2 regions of the Providencia huaxiensis genome follow, and region 2 is predicted to be linked to the other one. Evidence: predicted binding sites of a transcription regulator. Region 2 holds the regulator's gene; the other holds the start of a gene.

Region 1 (5,396 bases), 2.1 Mb from region 2:
GGATGTGGAACTCTGAGCCAAGCTTATGTGCCATAGAGTGACATACACCAAGGAATGCGTTTGCAAAAGCAATACCTGCAAGTGTCGCCCCGTTATGGACACGTTCTCTTGCTACAGGGTTTTTAGCCCCTTCATGGTAACTGGCTGGTAAATAATCTTTTAATAGACTCAGGGCCTTAAGTGCTTGGCCATCAGTAAACTCGTTAGCTAAAACAGAAACATAAGCTTCTAACGCATGGGTGACCGCATCTAAACCACCAAAAGCCGTTAAAGATTTAGGCATATTCATGACTAAGTTCGCATCAACAATTGCCATATTTGGCGTTAATGCATAGTCTGCTAATGGATATTTTTGGCCTGTTTTATCATCAGTCACTACCGCAAATGGCGTGACTTCAGAACCTGTTCCCGAAGTCGTTGTGATAGCAACTAATTTAGCCTTAACGCCCATTTTAGGGAAACGGTGGATACGTTTACGTATATCCATAAAACGTAATGCTAATTCTTCAAAATGAGTTTCCGGGTGTTCGTACATAACCCACATGATTTTAGCCGCATCCATTGGTGAACCACCCCCTAATGCAATGATCACATCAGGTTGGAATGCTTGCATTTGGGCTGCACCTTTACGAACCACCGTTAATGTTGGGTCTGCCTCAACTTCAAAGAAAACGTCTGTTTCAATGTGATGTTTTTTGAGAACGCTAACCACTTCATCAACATAACCATTATTGAATAGATAACCATCAGTTACGATGAAAGCGCGTTTAGCACCGTCAGTTGCAATCTCTTCAAGGGCGATAGGGAGGCAACCACGGCGGAAGTAGATTGAGTTCGGAAGTTTATGCCACAACATATTTTCAGCTCTCTTCGCCACAGTTTTGGTATTGATTAGGTGTTTTGGACCTACGTTTTCAGAGATGGAGTTACCACCCCAAGAACCACAACCTAGAGTCAGAGAAGGGGCTAATTTAAAGTTGTACAGGTCACCGATACCACCTTGTGACGCTGGCGTATTGATTAAAATACGCGCTGTTTTCATTTTTTGGCCAAAATAGTTAACACGATCATGTTGGTTATCTTGGTCAGTATATAAGCAAGAGGTATGGCCAATCCCCCCCATTTCAACTAATTGTTCTGCTTTTGCAACTGCATCTTCAAAATTCTTACCACGATACATCGCTAATAATGGTGAAAGTTTTTCATGTGCGAACGGTTCTGACTCATCGATGGTTTTGACTTCACCGATTAAGATTTTAGTTGTTTTTGGAACGGTAATGCCGGCCATTTCTGCAATTTTATAGGCAGGCTGACCAACAATAGCAGCGTTTAGGTTGCCATTTTTTAAGATGATATCTTGAACCGCTTTAAGCTCTTTTCCTTGTAGCAGGTAGCCCCCATGGCTTGAAAAACGTTCGCGAACTTGATTGTAGATTTCATCCACAACCACAACGGATTGTTCAGAAGCACAAATAACTCCGTTGTCGAATGTTTTTGACATCAAAATGGACGCAACGGCACGTTTAATGTCCGCTGTTTCATCAATAACGACAGGGGTATTACCAGCACCAACACCAATTGCAGGTTTACCTGAGCTATAAGCTGCTTTGACCATGCCTGGCCCACCTGTCGCTAGGATCAGGTTAATATCAGGGTGGTGCATTAAAGCGTTGGATAGCTCAACAGAAGGGGAATCAATCCAGCCAATAATGTCTTTTGGTGCCCCCGCTGCAATGGCAGCATCAAGCACGATTTGTGCTGCGCGGTTAGTTGCATTTTTAGCGCGAGGGTGCGGAGAAAAGATAATAGCGTTGCGCGTTTTTAAGCTAATCAGTGATTTAAAAATCGCGGTTGAAGTTGGGTTTGTTGTTGGAACAATACCACAGATAATACCAATCGGCTCAGCGATAGTAATTGTTCCAAATGTTGGGTCTTCAGATAGCGTGCCGCAGGTTTTTTCGTCTTTATACGCATTATAGATATACTCTGAAGCAAAGTGGTTTTTGATCACTTTATCTTCAATAATACCCATTCCAGATTCTTCGACAGCGAGTTTTGCTAGGGGGATACGTGCGTCAGCAGCAGCGAGGGCGGCGGCTCTAAAGATTTCATCAACTTGCTCTTGGGAGAAAGTTGCGAATTCGCGTTGAGCTTTTTTGACACGAGCAACGAGTTCATTGAGTTCGGTAACGTTAGTTACGGACATATAGATTACTCCTGATAAATGTTAAACTTTTTAAGCCAATGAGCAAAATGCATCTATAGAACTAGGAAATGCTTAAAGATGAAAGTATAGATGTTATCTATAATAACGCTGCTCATGATCGCTTATTGGCTTAAAAACCTTATTCAGTTTTGAGTTAATATCCTCATTAGCTCTGCCTATCAGTTAAGAGTAGATTAACAAAACGGTAATTAAATAAAGTGATCTATATCACGAAAACGCCAAGCTGACTCCTTTCAGCACGTGTATATATGCACAAGTTGAATAAATGTTGTTCATCTATTACTTAATTTAATATTATCAAAACAATTTGTGCAGATAATTTATGTATACCTAACTAAATGCTAAGCAAATTTAGCAAGTTGAAGAAAATATTGTTTTGCTCAAGGAAATTAATAACATCGGTGGTAAAATCATAAAAGATATCAATGAATCTCTAAAGAGAACTGCTTAAGGAAATGAATGGGTGAGTAGCGCATTACTTGATTTATCGGGTTATATAAAATTCTTTATTGGCTTGTTTGCACTTGTGAACCCAGTTGGCATATTGCCTGTGTTTATTAGTATGACAAACTATCAAAGTAATGCAGGGAGAAATAAAACTAATACTATTGCAAATACATCAGTTGCTATCATTTTATGTACATCATTATTAATTGGTGACTCAATTCTGCAATTATTTGGTATTTCAATTGATTCTTTCCGTATTGCTGGTGGGATCTTGATCGTCACAATAGCGATGTCAATGATTAGCGGTAAAATTGGTGAAGACAAACAGAATAAGCAAGAAAAAACAGAAACTGCGGTTAGGGATAGCATTGGTGTTGTACCTTTGGCTTTACCCTTAATGGCAGGGCCTGGGGCAATCAGTTCTTGTATCGTTTGGTCATCTCGTTGGCATGGTTGGCAAAACTTTTTAGGTTTAGCCTTGACGAGTATCGCATTTGCTTTTTGTTGTTGGTTATTATTTCGTTCAGCGTCTTTATTGGTTCGTTACTTAGGTCAAACAGGGATCAACGTGGTGACGCGTATCATGGGCCTATTACTGATGTCGCTGGGGATAGAGTTTATTGTGACCGGGGTTAAAGCCATATTCCCAGGCTTATTATAATCTAATTTCTTCTCTTTTTATGGCTGCAAACTAAACCTATTTGCAGCCATATCTATCGTTAGTTCCTATCGTATTACATACATCAATTTTGCTCTTCAGGTAGTTTTAATTGGCTTATTAAAATTTTAGTCATCAATAATCACGTATGAAAAAAATGTTCCCTGTAATTATATGTGGCATTTTTTGCTAAAACAGGGATAAAAAGTAAGGAATTGTGAGCTACGTAAATTTATTCACTATTCTAATTGGCGTTTGTTAATGATATGTTTGGATTCGAATTTGAGGTCTATCTTGTATTGTATGATTATACTTTTGTAATGCATTGTAATTTAAAGATAAACATAATGTTTAGCTGTTATTTTTAAAAGTTATCAAAAGTTTTTAACTAGCGAATGTTAATTAATTGTTTTGAATATTGGAGTCATAAAGTGGATTGCCCATAAGGAAATAACAGTCTTAGGGCTTAAATATCAGCGTAAATAAGGTTGCTAATGAGGTTATAGCGCCATCAATGAATCGTGAGGGATAGGATGTTCAAATCAACACTTGGTTATGGTGTGCTCTCGTTATTATTTGTTGCGTTACAAGCAAATGGCACGGAAAAAGTAAAACAGGTAATCACAATTAATAATGGCTCAGAAGTAACATCTCTTGATCCCCATAAAGTGGAAGGGGTGCCAGAAAGCAATGTGATATTAAACTTATTAGAAGGCCTCGTGTATACCGATATAGACGGTAAGGCAGTTCCTGGCGTTGCTAAAAATTGGACCAATGAAAATTACACCTCTTGGGTTTTTACTTTGCGGGAAGATGCAAAGTGGAGTGATGGCTCACCTGTAACCGCTGAAGATTTTGTGTATAGTTGGCAACGTTTATCTGACCCTAATACAGGCTCTCCTTACTCAAGTTATCTACAAAATGCGTATATTTTAAATGCAGATGCGATTTTAGCAGGGAAAATGCCTGCAACAGCGCTGGGGGTGAAGGCACTTGATCCGCAACATCTACAGGTTACGCTAAGCCACCCAGTACCTTATTTTGTCGATATGCTTTCTCATACGTCTATGAAGCCTGTGAATAAGTCTGCAATTCAACGGCATGGTGATAAATGGACTCAACCCCAAAATTTTATTGGAAATGGGGCATACATATTGGATAAGTGGGTGGTAAATGAACGTATTGTTATCAAACGAAACCCATTTTACTGGGATAATCCCAATAGTCGTATTGAGCAAGCGACCTTTCTAGCGATTAGCTCCGAAGTGAGTGATATTAACCGTTACCGTAGTGGTGAAATTGATATTTCAAATTCTGCAATCCCACCTGTTTTATATAAAAAAATGCAGCAAGAAAGGCCCAATGAATTATATGTTCGGCCATATTTGTGTACGTTCTATTATGAAATAAATAATCAAAAAGCGCCGTTTAATGACCCAAGAGTACGTGAAGCAATAAAATTGGGTTTAGATAGAGAAATAATTACCAATAAAATTATCGCTCAAGGGCAAAAAGTCGCTTATGGTTTTACGCCAAGCTTTATCAATAATGGTGACTTTGCATTACCTGAATGGGCTAATTTATCGGCAGAACAACGTTATCAGCGCGCTAAAGATTTACTTTCACAAGCGGGTTATAACAAAGAAAACCCATTGAAATTTGACTTATTGTATAACACTTCAGATCAAAACAAACAGCAAGCTATTGTTGCAGCATCGATGTGGCAGAAAAATATTGGTGCGCAAGTGACGTTGCAAAACCAAGAATGGAAAACATCATTACAAAGTCGTCATGAAGGTCATTACGATGTTGCTAGGGCAACGTGGTGCGCAGATTACAATGAACCAACTGCATTTTTGAATATGATGTTGTCTCAAAATAGTAATAATACCGCTTTTTATAATAATTCGGACTTTGATGCCTTGCTTGAGCAAGCGCTGACAGCTCCAGATCCTTCATCTCGCCATGCAATTTATCAACAAGCGGAAACCTTGCTAGACAAGGATTCGGCTATTGTTCCTGTTTATTATCGCGTTAGTGCTCGAATGATAAAACCGAGTGTTC
Region 2 (17,042 bases):
TATGCCCACGGGATGCTAGAAGCTGCCCAAAATAACGGTTGGTTGGGTGTGGTGATGCACTTTAGAGGTTGTAGCGGTGAGCCAAATCGCCAGCAGCGAATTTACCATTCAGGCGAAACAAATGACGCCCGCTATTTCCTCCGTTGGCTAAAAAAGACCTTTGGGGATGCACCAACCGCAGCTGTTGGTTATTCTCTTGGGGGCAATATGTTAGCCTGCTATCTCGCTGAAAGTGGGCAAAATGCAGATATCGATGCGGGTGTTGTTGTTTCTGCCCCTTTGATGTTGGAAGCCTGTTCTTTGCGAATGGAAAAAGGGATATCTCAATTCTATCAACGCTATTTACTAAATGGCTTAAAACGTAATGCAACGCGTAAATTAGTGCGCTACCCGGGATCACTCCCTTTAAACCTACTGCAATTGAAGCAGCTTAAGCGGATCCGTGAGTTTGATGATGTGATTACTGCGCGTATTCATGGGTTTGATGATGCTACCGATTATTATCAAAAATGCAGTGCATTGCCCAAATTAGCTTATATCACTAAACCAACGTTAATTATTCACGCCAAAGATGATCCATTTATGGCACCTGAAGTTGTGCCTGATTTATCATTTTTACCCCACAATGTGGAATACCAAATGACGGAACATGGCGGACACGTAGGCTTTGTGAGCGGTACCTTGAGAAAACCGCAAATGTGGTTAGAAACCCGCATTCCCCAATGGTTAATGCCTTATTTAAATAAGGAAATAATGTGATTGTTCCATGGCAAGAACTTGCCCCTGAAACATTGGAAAATCTGATTGAAAGCTATGTTTTACGAGAAGGGACAGACTATGGCTCCCATGAAAAAAGCTTGCAAGATAAGGTTAACGATGTGAAACGGCAGTTAGTTTCTGGTGAAATTGTGCTAGTCTGGTCTGAATTGCATGAATCGGTTAATTTCATGCCTAAGGGAAGTTTTTCTTTATGATATTTTTATTCCGTGGTTCATTTTGACGTCATCATCTACCATAAATTAAGTTGGGTGTTTTCTAACGCAACCATGTTGTAAAACTATCAAATAAGGCTCATAACTCTAACACCCGTTAATCCGCTTCATGCACTGTTGATTAAAATAGTGCTTATTAGCGCAACACAGGGAGTCTGCGATGTCCAAAAAGCACCCAATCATAGCCATCACCGGTTCAAGCGGTGCTGGCACAACCTCAACTAGCCAAGCATTTCGTAAAGTTTTTCACCAATTAAATATCCAACCGGCAACACTGGAAGGGGATAGCTTTCACCGCTATACACGTCCTGAAATGGATATGGCTATCCGTAAAGCCAGAGAACAAGGGCGGCACATCAGTTATTTTGGCCCCGAAGCGAATGATTTTGCTTTGCTTGAACAAACCTTAGTCGACTACGCAAAAACCGGCTGTGGGCAGTCCCGTAAATATCTACATACTTATGATGAAGCGGTACCTTATGGCTTGCAACCTGGGACATTCACCCCTTGGGAACCGCTGCCAGACAAAACAGATATTTTATTTTATGAGGGGCTGCATGGGGGTGTTGTTACTCCAGAACATAATGTTGCACAACATGTTGATTTGCTTGTCGGTGTTGTCCCTATTGTCAACTTAGAATGGATCCAAAAATTGATCCGCGATACCACAGAGCGAGGGCACTCTCGCGAAGCAGTCATGGACTCGGTTGTGCGTTCTATGGGGGACTATATTAATTACATCACGCCACAATTCTCTCGCACTCACATCAATTTCCAACGTGTTCCAACGGTAGACACATCTAACCCATTCTCAGCAAAAGCGATTCCGTCACAAGACGAAAGCTTTATTGTGATCCGTTTTCGTGGGCTAGAACAAATTGATTTCCCCTATTTGCTATCAATGATATCTGGCTCATTTATTTCCGCAATGAATACAATTGTCGTTCCAGGAGGGAAATTGGGGTTAGCAATGGAATTAATTATGGCACCAATAGTCGAAAAATTAATTAATCAAAAGAACAACAATTAAATTATTTTTTGATTAATAAACAAGATGCTTATCATTAATTAAGATAAGCATCTTTCAATTCAAATATATTAGTAAAAATTAAATTTATTTTTAGTTTTTTATTTCAAAGCTGTGTGTGACTTCAACGGTTTTCTCTAACATCAATGCCACTGAGCAATATTTTTCAGCAGAAAGTTGAACAGCACGTTCGACCGCTTTTTCCGTTAATTCATTCCCAGTTACAATAAAATGCAAATGGATTTTCACAAAATAACGCGGGGCTTCTTCACGGCGCTGTGAGGTTAATTTAACTTCACAATCAGTAACATCGTAACGGCCCTTTTGTAAAATCGAAACGACATCAATCGCGCTACAGCCGCCGGCCGCCATTAGCACCATTTCCATTGGACTTGGCGCTTTATCGCCCGCATTGCCATCCATCATCACTTGGTGCCCAGACGCTGACTCCCCTAAAAAAGAAAGTCCTTCAACCCACTTTACTCTTGCTTCCATTGTATTTCCCCTTGAAATGAAATCGATTTAAAGGCTACATTGTTCCATAGATACAATGAATGTTATATCAACTTTATTTGGCTGAAGCGATACAGGGAAGACTTTCTGTATTGGATATGCTACAAACAATACTTAGTTGATAGGATTAAGATCAAAACTCAACGGTTTAATTGATCATATTATAGTGTTGATATCAATTTGCGTTACCAAAAGCAATCAAAAGCGCTGAAGTAATCAGCCTCTTGATTATTTAAAGGTATATAAGGCAAATTAATATGCTAAGCTAGTGACTTTAAAGCCAGCCTTTCTAGACGTTTTTCCGAATGGCTGCAATAACATACAGAGGATAACGCTAATGGTTCTCGGCAAGCCACAAACAGACCCTACTCTTGAATGGTTTTTGTCACACTGCCATATTCATAAATATCCATCCAAGAGCACTCTTATCCATCAGGGTGAGAAAGCAGAAACCCTTTACTATATCGTTAAAGGTTCGGTGGCTGTTTTAATTAAAGATGAAGAAGGCAAAGAAATGATCCTCTCTTACCTGAATCAAGGGGATTTCATTGGTGAGCTTGGGTTATTTGAAGAAGGGCAAGAACGCACTGCGTGGGTTAGAGCAAAAGTCGCCTGCGAAGTTGCTGAAATTTCATATAAAAAATTCCGTCAATTGATTCAGGTAAACCCTGATATTTTAATGCGCCTTTCTGCGCAAATGGCTAGCCGCCTACAAACAACATCTGAGAAAGTCGGTAACCTTGCATTCTTGGACGTTACTGGCCGTATTGCTCAAACGCTATTAAATTTAGCCAAACAACCCGATGCAATGACACATCCAGACGGTATGCAAATCAAAATCACTCGTCAGGAAATAGGCCAAATCGTAGGTTGTTCCCGTGAAACAGTTGGTCGTATTTTAAAAATGTTAGAAGACCAAAACCTGATCTCTGCACATGGTAAAACCATTGTTGTTTACGGCACTCGTTAATTAACCTTTCAGCCTCGCTCTCTTGGCGAGGCATGCAATTTAAAATAACGTTATACCTCTGGTATAACGTTATTTTTTCTTATCCATAGCCTATTTATATACTTTCATTAATGAGTGTCGTTTCTTTATATTTTTCTAGCTAATGATCACACTAAGATAATGGTAACAAAACTATTACTAGGAGATTATTAGTCGTGGAGTTAAATACTAAAGTAAATAATATAAAAAGTTCACCTAATTATATGGATAATAAAAAAATTACATCCAAAAACCTTTCATTTATTGAAGGGTTAAATATTATTAATCCATTAAATACAGGAGGTTATAAGAAAGTAAATCTCGCTATTAAAACTTGTGAGTTTTACAAGAGAGAACAACCCGAGCTAAGCCAACTCCCTTATTCACAACCTGTTGGAAAAATCAAAATTCCCTATATTTATCAAGAGGAATATTTGGTTTCCCCATCAAATGTCTTTAAAAATAATATTACAACAGAAAATAATTCAACAAAAAATATTAAACTGGAAAATACTCCTATGAAAACTAGCAACTCTAATGCAGAGTTAATTAATACTACCAAAAAAAATTTTTTAGTTAAAGATTTCGGTATCAATAAGTTAAAACACTTTTTCCATGAGTCTATTGAAAAAATAAAATCTACTAGCAAAATTCAAAGTTTAATTATCAAAAATAAAACAATACCAAGAAATGAAGATATCTATCATGTTAGATTTTATAATAATAAAGACGCTAACAGTATCATCATGCAAAAAAACAATAAAGAAACAGAGTGCATTGACTTAGAATGGGATAGCTACACCGAAGAACCAAGCTACTTTTTGGGTACATTAGATGAATCAGCGTATCCAAGTTATGAAAATTTAAATTTTGGCTTAAGCCACGATAGTTTTAAAAAAATTCTCCATCTTACTAACTTTCATTCGAGCAATGAGAGCTTAAACTCTAATTCCTCTGGTTATCAATCAGATAGCAATCCCTCTTTAGGTAATTCAGTGTGCTTTTCAGATGACTTTCCACATCAAGAGAAAAATAAAAACATTAGATTAATAAGTGAAAATTTCAGTAATCTAAATAAAAATGAAATTACAGATAATAAAGCGAACGAAACCAGACTACCTAAAAAAGAAAAAAATAGGATAGCTAGAAAGCTAAAACAAACACAGGCAGAAAAAATGGACAAATTAGCCAAAGGAAATAGTTCAACAGGCTATATTCATCCTTCTCGTCGAAATAAAATAAATAACTCAATTAAAATTGAAAAAATAAATCATCTTGATAGACAAATAGCTGGGCTGAAAGCTCTGAAAAGAGAATACCAAGAAATGGCTGTTATGACTTCAACACATGAAAAAAAAATTGAACAATTAGTATTAGAAGCTCAACAAAGTATCGTAAAAAAGTAAAAAATTTAATCAATAAAATGTTTATTGCAGAGGCAAAATGCCTCTGCAACTTTACTCTACAATTTAACCCAATAACTTACCAATAGCCGTTTCTAATTTCGCCATCCCACTATTAATTTCTTCCTCAGAAATAATCAGTGAAGGCGTAAAACGTAAAACATTCGTGCCAGCATTGAGCATCATCAGACCTTCTACAGCACTGGCTTGCAAAATATCTTTCGAACGGTTTAATAGTTTTCCGTCTAACTCCGCGCCGATTAATAACCCCATTCCTCTGATCTCAGAAAAGATGTGGTATTTATCGTTAAGTTTATTTAAATGAGCAACAAATAATTCACGACGCTTTTCGACACCACTTAACACTTCTTCAGTATTAATAATATCAAATGCCGCATTCCCCACCGCACAAGCTAATGGATTGCCACCATAAGTCGTACCGTGCGCCCCCACTTCCATGGTTTTTGCCACTTCTTCAGTGGTGATCATTGCACTGATAGGAAAACCGCCACCCAATGCTTTTGCCGTGGTTAAAATATCAGGCACAACGTTGTAATGCATATAAGAAAATAGTTTGCCTGTACGCCCCATACCGCTTTGTACTTCGTCAAAAATGAGTAGTGCGTTATTGTCGTCACACAGCTTACGAACTCCTTGCAGAAATTCTGATGTTGCTGCGGTTACACCACCTTCCCCTTGTACGGGCTCTAACACCACTGCACAGGTATTTTCATCAATCACCGCTTTGACTGCATCAAGGTCATTAAAAGGCACATGAATAATATCCGCGGGTTTTGGCCCAAAGCCATCTGCATATTTCGCTTGCCCACCAACCGAAACGGTAAATAATGTGCGCCCATGAAAAGCTTGTTTAAAAGCAATAATCTTCGTTTTATATGGGTTATATTTGGTGATAGCGTAGCGACGCGCTAATTTAAACGCGGCTTCGTTAGCTTCTGAGCCGGAATTCACAAAAAATGCACGGTCAGCAAATGTCGCATTCGTGAGCTTTTGTGCTAACTTCAGCGCCTGCTCGTTGGTGAAAATATTACTGACATGCCATAGCTTTTCGCTTTGTTCACGCACAGCCGACACCAAACTAGGGTGGCAATGCCCCAAAGCAAGAACAGCGATCCCACCGGCAAAATCAATATATTCTTTACCTTGCTGATCCCAAACGCGGCTCCCTTCGCCTTTAACTGGAATAAATTCCGCCGGCGAAAAAATAGGCAACATAACTTGATCAAAAGTCTGCCGATTTACTACTGGTTGCTCTGACATACCCCTCACCTGCTCTTATTTAATGCGAAAATGAAAACATAAGCATTAAATATGAATAAAAAATCAAAAAAGAGCAATAGCAAAGGGCATAATATGCATAATTAATTTATTCTGAACGATATTTCTAAATTAATATTTCAGAAAATTATTGAGTAATTCATGACCTTGTTCACTCAGAATGCTTTCAGGATGGAACTGAACGCCCTCTATAGGCAAGGTTTTGTGCCGTATTCCCATGATTTCATCAACATCACCATTATTCAGTGACCACGCTGATACATCAAAAGAAACAGGAAGCGTCTCTGCCGCAATCACCAGAGAATGGTAGCGTGTCACTGTCAAGGGGCGGTTCAAGCCCTTGAATACACCTTGATGGTTATGGTGGATAGCGGAGGTTTTACCGTGCATAACTTCTCGTGCTTTAACGACTGATGCACCAAAAGCTTGCCCAATCGCTTGATGCCCTAAGCAAATGCCTAAAATAGGTAGTTTACCTGCAAAGTATTTGATCGCCTCAAGGGAGATGCCAGCCTCATCCGGTGTACATGGCCCAGGTGAAATCACAAGATGTGTAGGCGAAAGCTGTTCAATTTCTTCGATGGTAATTTCATCATTACGTTTTACAACAACTTCAGTCCCTAACTCACAAAAGTATTGGTATAAGTTGTAAGTAAATGAATCGTAATTATCAATAAGTAGAAGCATATTAGCCTATCCGACTGATTTTTATCATTATGTATTAATTCTTATGCATATTTTTATCGTGTTGGCAATCAGAACGATGATTAAAACACCATAAAAATAATAAGGGCGGCTATCATAGCACAGCCAAAGCAGGAAAATAGCCTATTTAAGTCAATGATTGTTTTTTATCGGAGATAAGTTTCCATATAAAAATCATGGAATTATATTTACATCCCTATAACAAACCGGTATTTTGATTAAGATTTACTTTAAATACAACGAAATAAAAGGTTATTAAAAATGAGTAGAAGCTGACACATTTTAGCTAAGGCTGTTAATGAAGGGAAACTCAAAGGGGGAGTGAAAACGTTGTTTTTTATAAAAGTGGGCACGTTAAAGCAACCTACCCACTGTATTCGACACGATAGTTTTTAATCACTACCGTTTTTGATCGCTACCATTTTGATCACTATGGTTTTTTAATCACTTCAGCAGAAATGATTGTAATAGGGTCAACCGGGACATTCTGATATGGCCCCACGTTTTCCGTTTTTACTTTAGAGATTTTATCTGCAACATCCATCCCTTTCACCACTTTACCAAATACAGCGTAACCAAAATCACGTTGGCCGTGATCTAAGAAAGCATTATCTGCAACATTGATGAAAAATTGGCTCGTCGCACTGTCTTTATTCGCTGTACGCGCCATTGAGATAGTACCGCGCAAGTTACGTAAGCCGTTATCCGCTTCGTTTTTAATCGGTGCACGGGTTTGTTTTTGTTGTAAATCTTTATCAAACGCACCGCCTTGGATCATAAATCCAGGAATAACACGGTGGAAAGTGGTTCCGTTGTAATAACCTTCATTAACATACTGAACGAAGTTTTCTGTCGTAACAGGGGCTTTTTTGCTATTCAGTTCTAATTCGATATCACCCGCTGACGTGACTAATTTGATATAAGTCTCACCCGCAGATAATGCAAGAGAAGATGCGCTCATTGCGCAGACGGCCAAAAGTGGCACAAAAATTCGTTTTAACATGTAAGATCCCTTTCGTTATAGCTCATTACAACTGCAATCTAGCAATTCTAGAGTGAAGCCAACAAGAATGCTGAAGATTTACCTATATTTACGCCAAAAAATAGAAACACACTAAATACGCTAAATTCTAGACCAATTTCAGTAAAAGACGTCATGAATAATGGCTATTTCTCTATTATTGCCATTTCATCGCACACAACACATAAAAATAAGACCGTCCTCAAAAGGAAAAGTGGCTGAGAGGATATTTCGAGTTGTCGTGAAGCGCTAAGCAAAGCTATAATCCCCGAGCCTTTTGAGGCTAACTCAGGGAGAACGACAAATGGCAATTAAAAATCATAACTACCAGATGGCAAAATTTGTCATCAGTGCACCCGATATCCGTCATCTACCTAAAGATACCGGAATTGAGGTGGCTTTTGCTGGCCGCTCTAATGCGGGGAAATCCAGTGCATTGAATGCATTAACACAGCAAAAAAGCTTAGCACGTACCAGTAAAACACCAGGAAGAACTCAGCTAATCAACCTATTTGAAGTTGAGGAAGGCGTTCGCCTTGTTGACCTTCCGGGATATGGTTATGCCGAAGTTCCTGAAGAAATGAAACGTAAATGGCAACAAGCACTCGGGGAATATCTCCAAAAGAGAGAATGTATTAAGGGGCTTGTTGTATTAATGGATATTCGCCATCCATTAAAAGACCTCGATATGCAAATGATTGAATGGTCTGTTGCAATGAATGTACCCGTTTTAGTTTTGCTCACTAAAGCAGACAAACTTGCCTCTGGTGCAAGAAAGAAACAGTTAACGGAAGTTCGCCAAGCACTTGCTCCACTTGAAGGGGATATTGAAGTGGAATACTTTTCAGCGCTGAAAAAGATTGGTGTTGATAAACTCCGCATTAAGCTAGATAGCTGGTATAACACACCTGCTTGATTTCTCTTATTGTGAGCCAGAAATGGCTCATTACAGCCTTATATCTTCTAATTCTCTGAATTTTAGATAAAAAAATGCTCCAGTCAAAAAACTTTGACTGGAGCAGCTAATATTCAGCTAAATCCGATTACGTGAAGTAAAAGGTCTGAAAGATAGAACATCTTACCTCTGTACCCTACGCCTATTAATGTACTTTATTTTTCGCTCGAAAAAAAGCCTTTTTGTAATTTTTTTTCAAAGCTTTCTACGATTCAGCACGGAAATATGAATAGAATGAGCTAAAAAACGGATTTTAATTACATATTTATGTGATGTATGTCGCATAAAAATGTTAATCATTTTCTTGACTGTCATCACAAAAATAATTGATTTATTGCAGAGTTAGATTAAATTTCTAGTAAATAATTTCAAATGCATAATTATCTGTTATGCCTTTGCTGAACATAAAAAACCTCCAATGACGTCTTGGAGGTTTGTATATTCAATATGGTTAAAAATTAATGAGCTTCATCCCAGTTATCACCAATTCCTACATCCACTTTTAATGGTACATCGAGTTTCATACTTTGTTCCATTAATGACTGAACTTGAGCTTGGACACGCTCTAATTCTGACTCTTTGACCTCAAAGACTAATTCATCGTGAACTTGCATTAGCATGTCTGCATGTGGTTTTTCCGTTTGCAACCAATTATCAACGGCAATCATGGCTTTTTTAATGATGTCCGCTGCGGTTCCTTGCATTGGTGCGTTGATTGCTTCGCGTTCTGCTGCCTTACGACGCATCCCATTACTTGACTTAATATCCGCTAAATATAAGCGACGACCTTCAAGTGTTTCAACATAGCCTTGTTCGGAAGCCTGTAAGCGTGTGTTTTCCATATAACGCAATACACCTGGGTAGCGTTCAAAGTAGAGATCCATATAGCGCTGAGCTTCACCACGAGGGATCCCCAATTGGCGTGCTAAACCAAATGCGCTCATGCCATAGATAAGCCCAAAGTTAATCGCCTTGGCACTTCGACGTTGATCGCTAGTAACTTGTTCCAGTGGCACACCAAAGACTTCAGCGGCCGTCGCCTTATGGATATCTTTCCCTTCAGCAAACGCGGTTAATAGGCCCTTATCTTGGGATAAATGCGCCATAATACGTAATTCAATTTGTGAATAGTCCGCTGCCATCACTTTGTAGCCTTCACGCGCAATAAAGGCTTGGCGGATACGACGCCCTTCTTCAGTTCTCACTGGAATGTTTTGTAGGTTAGGATCCCGAGAAGACAAACGCCCTGTTGCTGTGACAGCTTGGTGATAAGAAGTATGAACACGCTGAGTCCGCGGGCTAATCATTAGAGGGAGTTTATCCGTATACGTGGATTTTAATTTGGCTAAACTACGGTGCTCGAGTAACAATTTTGGCAATGCATGGTTCAGCGCTAATTCTTCAAGCACTTCTTCATTAGTCGACGCAGCCCCACTTGGCGTTTTCTTTATCACTGGCAGTTGTAATTTTTCGAATAAAATCGTTTGCAATTGCTTTGGTGAAGCGAGGTTAAACTCTTCCCCTGCAAGTTCAAAAGCCTCTTTTTCCAATTCAGCTAAACGGGCAGTAATCACTTTCGACTGCGCAGCAAGCACGTTTGCGTCAATTAAAACGCCTTTACGCTCCATTCGGACTAACACAGGCACAAGTGGCATTTCAATATTTTGGAAAATGTGATTAAGCTTAGGTTCAGCCTCTAGTTGTGGATATAACGCTTGATGCAGTAATAACGTGACATCTGCATCTTCCGCCGCATAATTAGCGGCTTGCTCTAAAGCAATTTGGTTAAATGTCAGCTGTTTTTTGCCCTTACCCGCGATTTCTTCAAAGCTCACGGTTTTATGGTTCAGATGGCGGTCGGCCAAGCTGTCCATATCATGGCGTCCCATCCCCGCAACACTGTTTAACACATATGACTCCAGCATTGTGTCATAACCAATACCTTTTAATTCAATGCCATAATTTTCAAGAATTTCTGCGTCATATTTCAAATTTTGGCCAATTTTGAGGATTTTTTCACTCTCAAGTAAAGGCTTCATAACTTCCAAAACTTCTTCCAGAGGAAGTTGTACTGGCGCATCCAAATAGTCGTGACCTAATGGCAAATAAGCGGCATGCCCCGGCTCAATTGCAAATGACATCCCCACTAAACGGGCTTCCTGAGTATCTAAGCTGTCCGTCTCAGTATCAAAAGCAAATAATGGTGCTTTGCTCAACTTTTCAACCCACTGCTCTAAATCGGCTTTTTCCAAAATCGTTTGGTAATTTTCAGCACTCAATGTTGGGACTGCTGGGCTCGATGACTTCACCGGTGACGCTGCTGGTGTTGGGCTTGCTTTTGTACTTGCGCCTTTCCCCTCCATCCAAGTCCCATTCTCAACATCAGTTAACCAACGTTTAAATTCATAACGGCTGAATAATTGATGCAGTTTATCCACATCAGGCTGAGCAACTTGCAGCTCTTCACAAGCTTTATCAAGTTCCACATCGGTTTTGATCGTCGCGAGTTGATAGGATAAAAAAGCCAATTCACGGTTTTCCGCCATTTTAGGGGCTAACGTTTTAGAACCTCTAAAGCCTAATGGGGCAATCGCGTCAAGATCACGATAAATTGCTTCTAAGCTACCAATGCCTTGGAGCAAGGCGAGTGCTGTTTTTTCACCAACACCAGGCACGCCTGGAATGTTGTCTGATGAATCTCCCATTAATGCTAAAAAGTCGATGATAAGTTCAGGGGGAACTCCGTATTTTTCTTTAACTTCATCAGGCCCTAGAATAGTGTTATTCATGGTATTGATTAGCGTAATATTAGGCTCAACTAATTGCGCCATATCTTTATCGCCCGTACTGATTAACACAGGCATACCTTTTCGGCTTGCTTCACAGGCTAATGTCCCGATAACGTCATCAGCCTCTACGCCTGAAACTACAAGTAAAGGCAACCCCATCGCTTCAACCATCTCATGTAATGGGGCGATTTGAGCGCGTAAATCATCAGGCATGGGTGGGCGATGAGACTTATAGCTTTCAAACAATTCATCACGAAATGTTTTTCCCTTCGCATCAAAGACAACCGCTACATGGCTAGGTTTATACTGCATAACTAAACTGCGTAGCATATTAAGCACGCCATACATTGCCCCAGTAGGCTCACCAGCACTATTGGTCAGTGGAGGGAATGCATGATAAGCACGGTATAGGTAAGAAGAACCATCAACCAAAATAAGGGGGTTTTCTGCAATCTGAGCCATAATCTGTCATCATCTTTTTAGTCAGGAACGAATACTAATAGGATGCCATAATGTGGCCTCAGATACATCCCAAGTTTTATATTCTGCTTAGTTAGATAATTAAAAACACACCAAATCATCCACTGTTATAAGTACCCCATTGATTACAGTTAATTAAAATTAATCACACCGATTAACTAAGTATCTGACTAACATCCTGTGGATAAGCTTGTGTGTAAATTTGTGTTACTCAGTAAATTCAATAAGTAATATGACTATTAACAATATAAACAGAAAAGTAAAATCAAAGGGTTAGCACAAAATTGAATGGGTTTAATACAGGTGAGAGAAAGTCTTTGAATTGTGGATATTAATAGAAAAAAGAGACGATGGCGAGTATACCACCGTCTATTTACGATTATTTTTTATTTACTAAGAAGTTCACAACATTAGAGAACTCTTTACCGTAGTCAGCTGCGTTATCAACTGAGATACCGTTATTGCGAATTTGGTATTTACCATCAACAAATAGTGCAGGAACACCACGCAGTTTTAAGTCTTGCGCTGCATTTTGCTGTTTCGCAACGATAGATTTCACAACGAAGCTATTTAACGCTGCATCATACTCTTCACCAGAAATACCTGCTTTGATAAAGGCATTACGGATATCGGCTTTACTGTTAATAGTTTGCGTTTTTTGGATACCTTCAAACAGGATAGGTGTGACTTTGTCTTCTGCTTTCAGGACAATCGCAACGGCCCAAGCTTGAGTTAAATCAGCGCCTAAAGGACCAAGAAAGTCAACGTGATAGCGTTCCATCTTCACGCCTTCTGGCAAGTTTTTCTCTACTGTTTGAGGCACTTTATACACACTCTCAAATTGATAACAGTGTGGGCAATAAAATGAGAAGAACTCCAGAACTTGAGGTAAATTTGGTACAGCTTTAACATCAGTATACTCTTTACCTTCCGTGTAGTTTGCCGCTGCAGCACTAAAAGACATGGCAATACCAAGCAAAGCCAACATAATTTTTTTCATAGACTACATTCTCCAAAAACAAAAACTTAAAAGTTAAAACTGAGGGGTTAACTGCAAAGGGGCGTCTTGCAACCGTTCAATTTGTTGATTAAATTCGAGCGATTGTTTTTGCCAAAAATCATCAGCTTGTAGCCATGAAAATGCTCGAGGGAACGCAGGGTCTTGCCAACGGCGGATAACCCACCCGAGGTAATGTACCATGCGCATTGCTCTAAGAGGTTCAATAAGCTTCAGCTGTTTTACATCAAAATCACAAAACTCATTATACGTTTCTAATAACGTATCCAATTGAATGACTTGATCTTGACGAGAACCATTAAGCAGCATCCAGAGGTCTTGGATTGCAGGCCCGTTTCGGGCATCATCAAAATCCACCATCCAAGCTTCATCACGCCATAGAATATTGCCTGGATGGCAATCACCTTGTAGGCGAATAGATGAATGTGAATCAGGCCATTGTAATTTTACTTGTGCAATCAATGCATCTAAAGACGCCATAAATTGGGCTTTATACCGTTCTGCAATCAAAGGGCTTGATGCCATCACTTGGCGGGGTTGCGCCAAATATTCATCGAGACCTATTGTCGGACGAAATGCAAAGTTTTTACGCTGACCAATTTGGTGTATACGCCCTAGTAAGTGGCCTACACTTTCTAATTGAAACAAATTGTCGGTTTCATATTGCCGGCCACCGATACTCGGAAAAATTGCAAATATAAACCCACCAAATTCCAATACCGTTTGCCCTGCAAACTCAAGAGGTGCGGCTACAGATAACCCTTCGTCTCGCAGTTCTAAAGTAAAATCGTGCTCTTCTTGAATTTGTGAGCGGTTCCAACGTTCAGGACGGTAAAATTTAACCACATAACGTTGCCGATTTTCGTCTTGGAACTGATAAACACGATTTTCGTAGCTATTTAATTCAAGTAGCCCTGATTCGGGGTAAACCCCAACTTCCATTAAGGCATCTAAAATTAAGTCAGGGGAAATTCCACTAAAATGGAAATTCGAATGTTCTATTTCATCCATCGCGCTTTAGTCTTTAATGATGCCACGGGCACGCAAAATAGCGGTTTTAAAGTCATCTTCATAATCTTTTTTTAAACCCGGGATCGCTTCATTGCTGTCCGAGCCACGCATTTTTAAATGATAAATCAGCACATCGTCTGTTAACTCAGATAAACTACCTTTAAAGCCAGCTTCATCAGCTAATTTTTGCAATAATTCTACCAAGTTTAAATCTGAATTATCTTTCCAGACAGGATGCAGAAGCTCAATAACTTCATTTAAGCGATGGCATTTCATGTTTATTCCTTTATCACGAATATTTGATACAAGTTACCAATAATCATACAAGAGAAAAAGCGAACTGTTGTCAATCTACGTAAAGTTTAACGGCAATACGCACGAATATTCATTGATTTTATAGCAAAATAGAATAAATTTTAGTAATTACTATACTCGAAAGTGTTTTATAGGAATGTTGAAACATTTTCTTGAAGATATTCAGGGATATTGAACATGTCATTTCGTCAGTCAATAACCGGTGTGATACTCGCTGGTGGCCGAGGCACTCGAATGGGGGGGCAAGATAAAGGGTTGGTACTTTTATCGGGAAAACCGCTCTATCAACATATTTTAGCACGCTTACAACCCCAAGTTGGCGAAGTACTCATCAATGCAAACCGTAATCAGGCACGTTACAGCGAAAGCCAATTGGCCGTTATTTCTGACTTAAATAACCATTTTTCTGGCCCATTAGCAGGAATGCAATCTGCTTTGCACCACGTGACAACTGACTGGTTACTATTTGTGCCTTGCGATGTTCCCGCTTTTCCTCTCAATTTAGTGGAGAAAATGTTTAATGAGAAAGAAAAACATTTAGCCTGCTACGCTTGTGATGCAGAACGAGAACACCCTACATTTGCTTTATTACACCGTTCACTAAAAACTCAACTCGATGATTACCTTGCAAGAGGTGACCGTAAATTAATGCTATTTATGCATGAAGTTAATGCAAAAAGCGTTATTTTCTCACCCGAGTCTGGTTCATTTGCGAATCTTAATACACTGGAAGATAGCCGTAACTGGGAGCTACAACAAAAAGAATCATGAAGCAAAATACTCTACCCCTACTTGGAATTACCGCTTATAGCGGTACAGGAAAAACGACCCTATTAAAAAAAGTTATTCCTCTGCTCAAGCAGCGTAACGTACGCGTTGGTTTAATTAAACACACTCACCATGACATGGAAGTGGATAAACCAGGCAAAGACAGCTTTGAATTACGCAAAGCTGGCGCTGACCAAACGCTTGTTGCCAGTGAAAAACGCTGGGCACTGATGACTGAAACCCCCGACGCGAATGACATGGATCTACGCTATTTAGCCAGCCGTTTCGATCCCGCTTCATTAGATCTGATCCTCGTTGAAGGATTCAAACATGAGACGATCGACAAAATTGCCTTGTTCCGTTCTGAGGTGGGTAAACCGTTAAACGGCTTAATAGATGACTATGTGGTTGCTGTTGCCAGTAATGAAATCATTGATACTCACGTGCCGCAGTTAGATATCAATAGCCCAGAACAAATTGCTGATTACATTGTGTCTTGGTGGCAAAAAAGTGTCTTGGCAGCAAAAAACAATTAAATAAGCACGATACCGTCATTAGCCATGCAAAAAAGAGATTGGCTGAATTGAGCGTGTGAGTTCACATTTTCATACTTTGCTGTTTGAATAACCCAAAAAGTTTAATTACAGTATTTAAAAATTAAGTTATTGGATTGTTACTGCACTTATCACGCAGGCAAAACCTGATTAGTCAATGAATTGTCATTGTGCTATCAGGTTTTTTTCGTTTCAGGGGAAACAAAATGCAGATCGCAAAAATTTTAAACAACAATGTGGTCGTTGCCCTAAATGAACAACAGCAAGAAATTGTCATCATGGGGCGTGGACTCGCCTTTCAAATGAAGGTTAATGACTTTATCGATCCTAAAAAAATAGAAAAAATCTTTGAGTTACGTAGCCATGAATTAACAAACCGATTAAGTGAATTGTTGAGCCAAATACCGATTTCTGTCATGAAAGTCTGTGACAAGATAATTGAAAATGCGAAAAGTAAACTTGGCAGCCTACATGAAAGCTTATATATCGTTTTAACTGATCACTGTAATTATGCAATTGAAAGGCAACAAAAAGGCCTCGCTATCACTAATACCATGTTATGGGAAATTCAGCGACTTTATCCCAAAGAGTACCAGTTGGGATTAGCGTCACTGGCCTTAATTAAGCAAGATTTAGAGATTGAATTACCCATCGATGAAGCTGGGTTTATCGCGTTACATTTCGTTAATGCACAATTGACGGGTGAAATGCCAATTGTCATGGAAACGATGGAAATCATGAATGAAATCATGAATATCGTAAAATATCACCTACAAATTGAATATCACGAGGACACGCTAAGTTACCAGCGGTTTGTGACTCACTTGAAATTTTTCACCCATCGAATGATGAGCAATGAACCTGTTCCTAATGACGATATTGCAATGCATCTTGTCATCAAAGAAAATTATTCAATTTCTTGGAAATGTGCCGAAAAAGTCAGTACTTTTTTAGCCAAGAAATATCAACGCGACTTAACAGATGAAGAACGAATGTATCTCACCATTCATATAGAGCGTATTAGGAAAGAAAAATCGTCACATAAATGACAGGAAGTAAGCCTAAAACTATTTATTAATACAAACTAATAAAAACCAGATGGATTGTTACTGCCTTCCGGCAGGCAAAACCTGATTTATACCACTAATCTTATTCGTATTGGTGGTAAGTCAGGTTTTTTTTTGCTTATTTATCAATAGTAATG

Evidence for each region. Region 2 encodes CRP, which controls carbon source genes, mostly activating them, when cyclic AMP is high. Its sites were predicted from a motif close to ATGTGANNNNNNTCACAT; they were not measured.
Region 1: the regulator CRP is predicted to act here: its motif matches at 2,423-2,440, upstream of adhE (bifunctional acetaldehyde-CoA/alcohol dehydrogenase).

The regions. Positions count from the first base shown of each region.
Region 1 covers NZ_CP031123.2:1,662,361-1,667,756, reverse strand. The annotation lists gene adhE (bifunctional acetaldehyde-CoA/alcohol dehydrogenase) at 1-2,206, opposite strand, end outside; gene CYG50_RS09345 (YchE family NAAT transporter) at 2,691-3,335, shown strand; gene CYG50_RS09340 (ABC transporter substrate-binding protein) at 3,866-5,396, shown strand, end outside.
Region 2 covers NZ_CP031123.2:4,163,408-4,180,449, reverse strand. The annotation lists gene CYG50_RS21090 (hydrolase) at 1-759, shown strand, start outside; gene CYG50_RS21085 (YheU family protein) at 756-974, shown strand; gene CYG50_RS21080 (phosphoribulokinase) at 1,153-2,022, shown strand; gene CYG50_RS21075 (OsmC family protein) at 2,113-2,514, opposite strand; gene crp (cAMP-activated global transcriptional regulator CRP) at 2,870-3,502, shown strand; gene CYG50_RS21065 (hypothetical protein) at 3,697-4,926, shown strand; gene CYG50_RS21060 (aspartate aminotransferase family protein) at 4,990-6,204, opposite strand; gene CYG50_RS21055 (aminodeoxychorismate synthase component II) at 6,334-6,909, opposite strand; gene ppiA (peptidylprolyl isomerase A) at 7,358-7,930, opposite strand; gene yihA (ribosome biogenesis GTP-binding protein YihA/YsxC) at 8,253-8,864, shown strand; gene spfP (small protein SpfP) at 8,978-9,025, opposite strand; gene polA (DNA polymerase I) at 9,362-12,154, opposite strand; gene dsbA (thiol:disulfide interchange protein DsbA) at 12,552-13,172, opposite strand; gene CYG50_RS21030 (serine/threonine protein kinase) at 13,206-14,201, opposite strand; gene CYG50_RS21025 (YihD family protein) at 14,208-14,477, opposite strand; gene mobA (molybdenum cofactor guanylyltransferase MobA) at 14,694-15,287, shown strand; gene mobB (molybdopterin-guanine dinucleotide biosynthesis protein MobB) at 15,284-15,820, shown strand; gene licT (BglG family transcription antiterminator LicT) at 16,045-16,887, shown strand.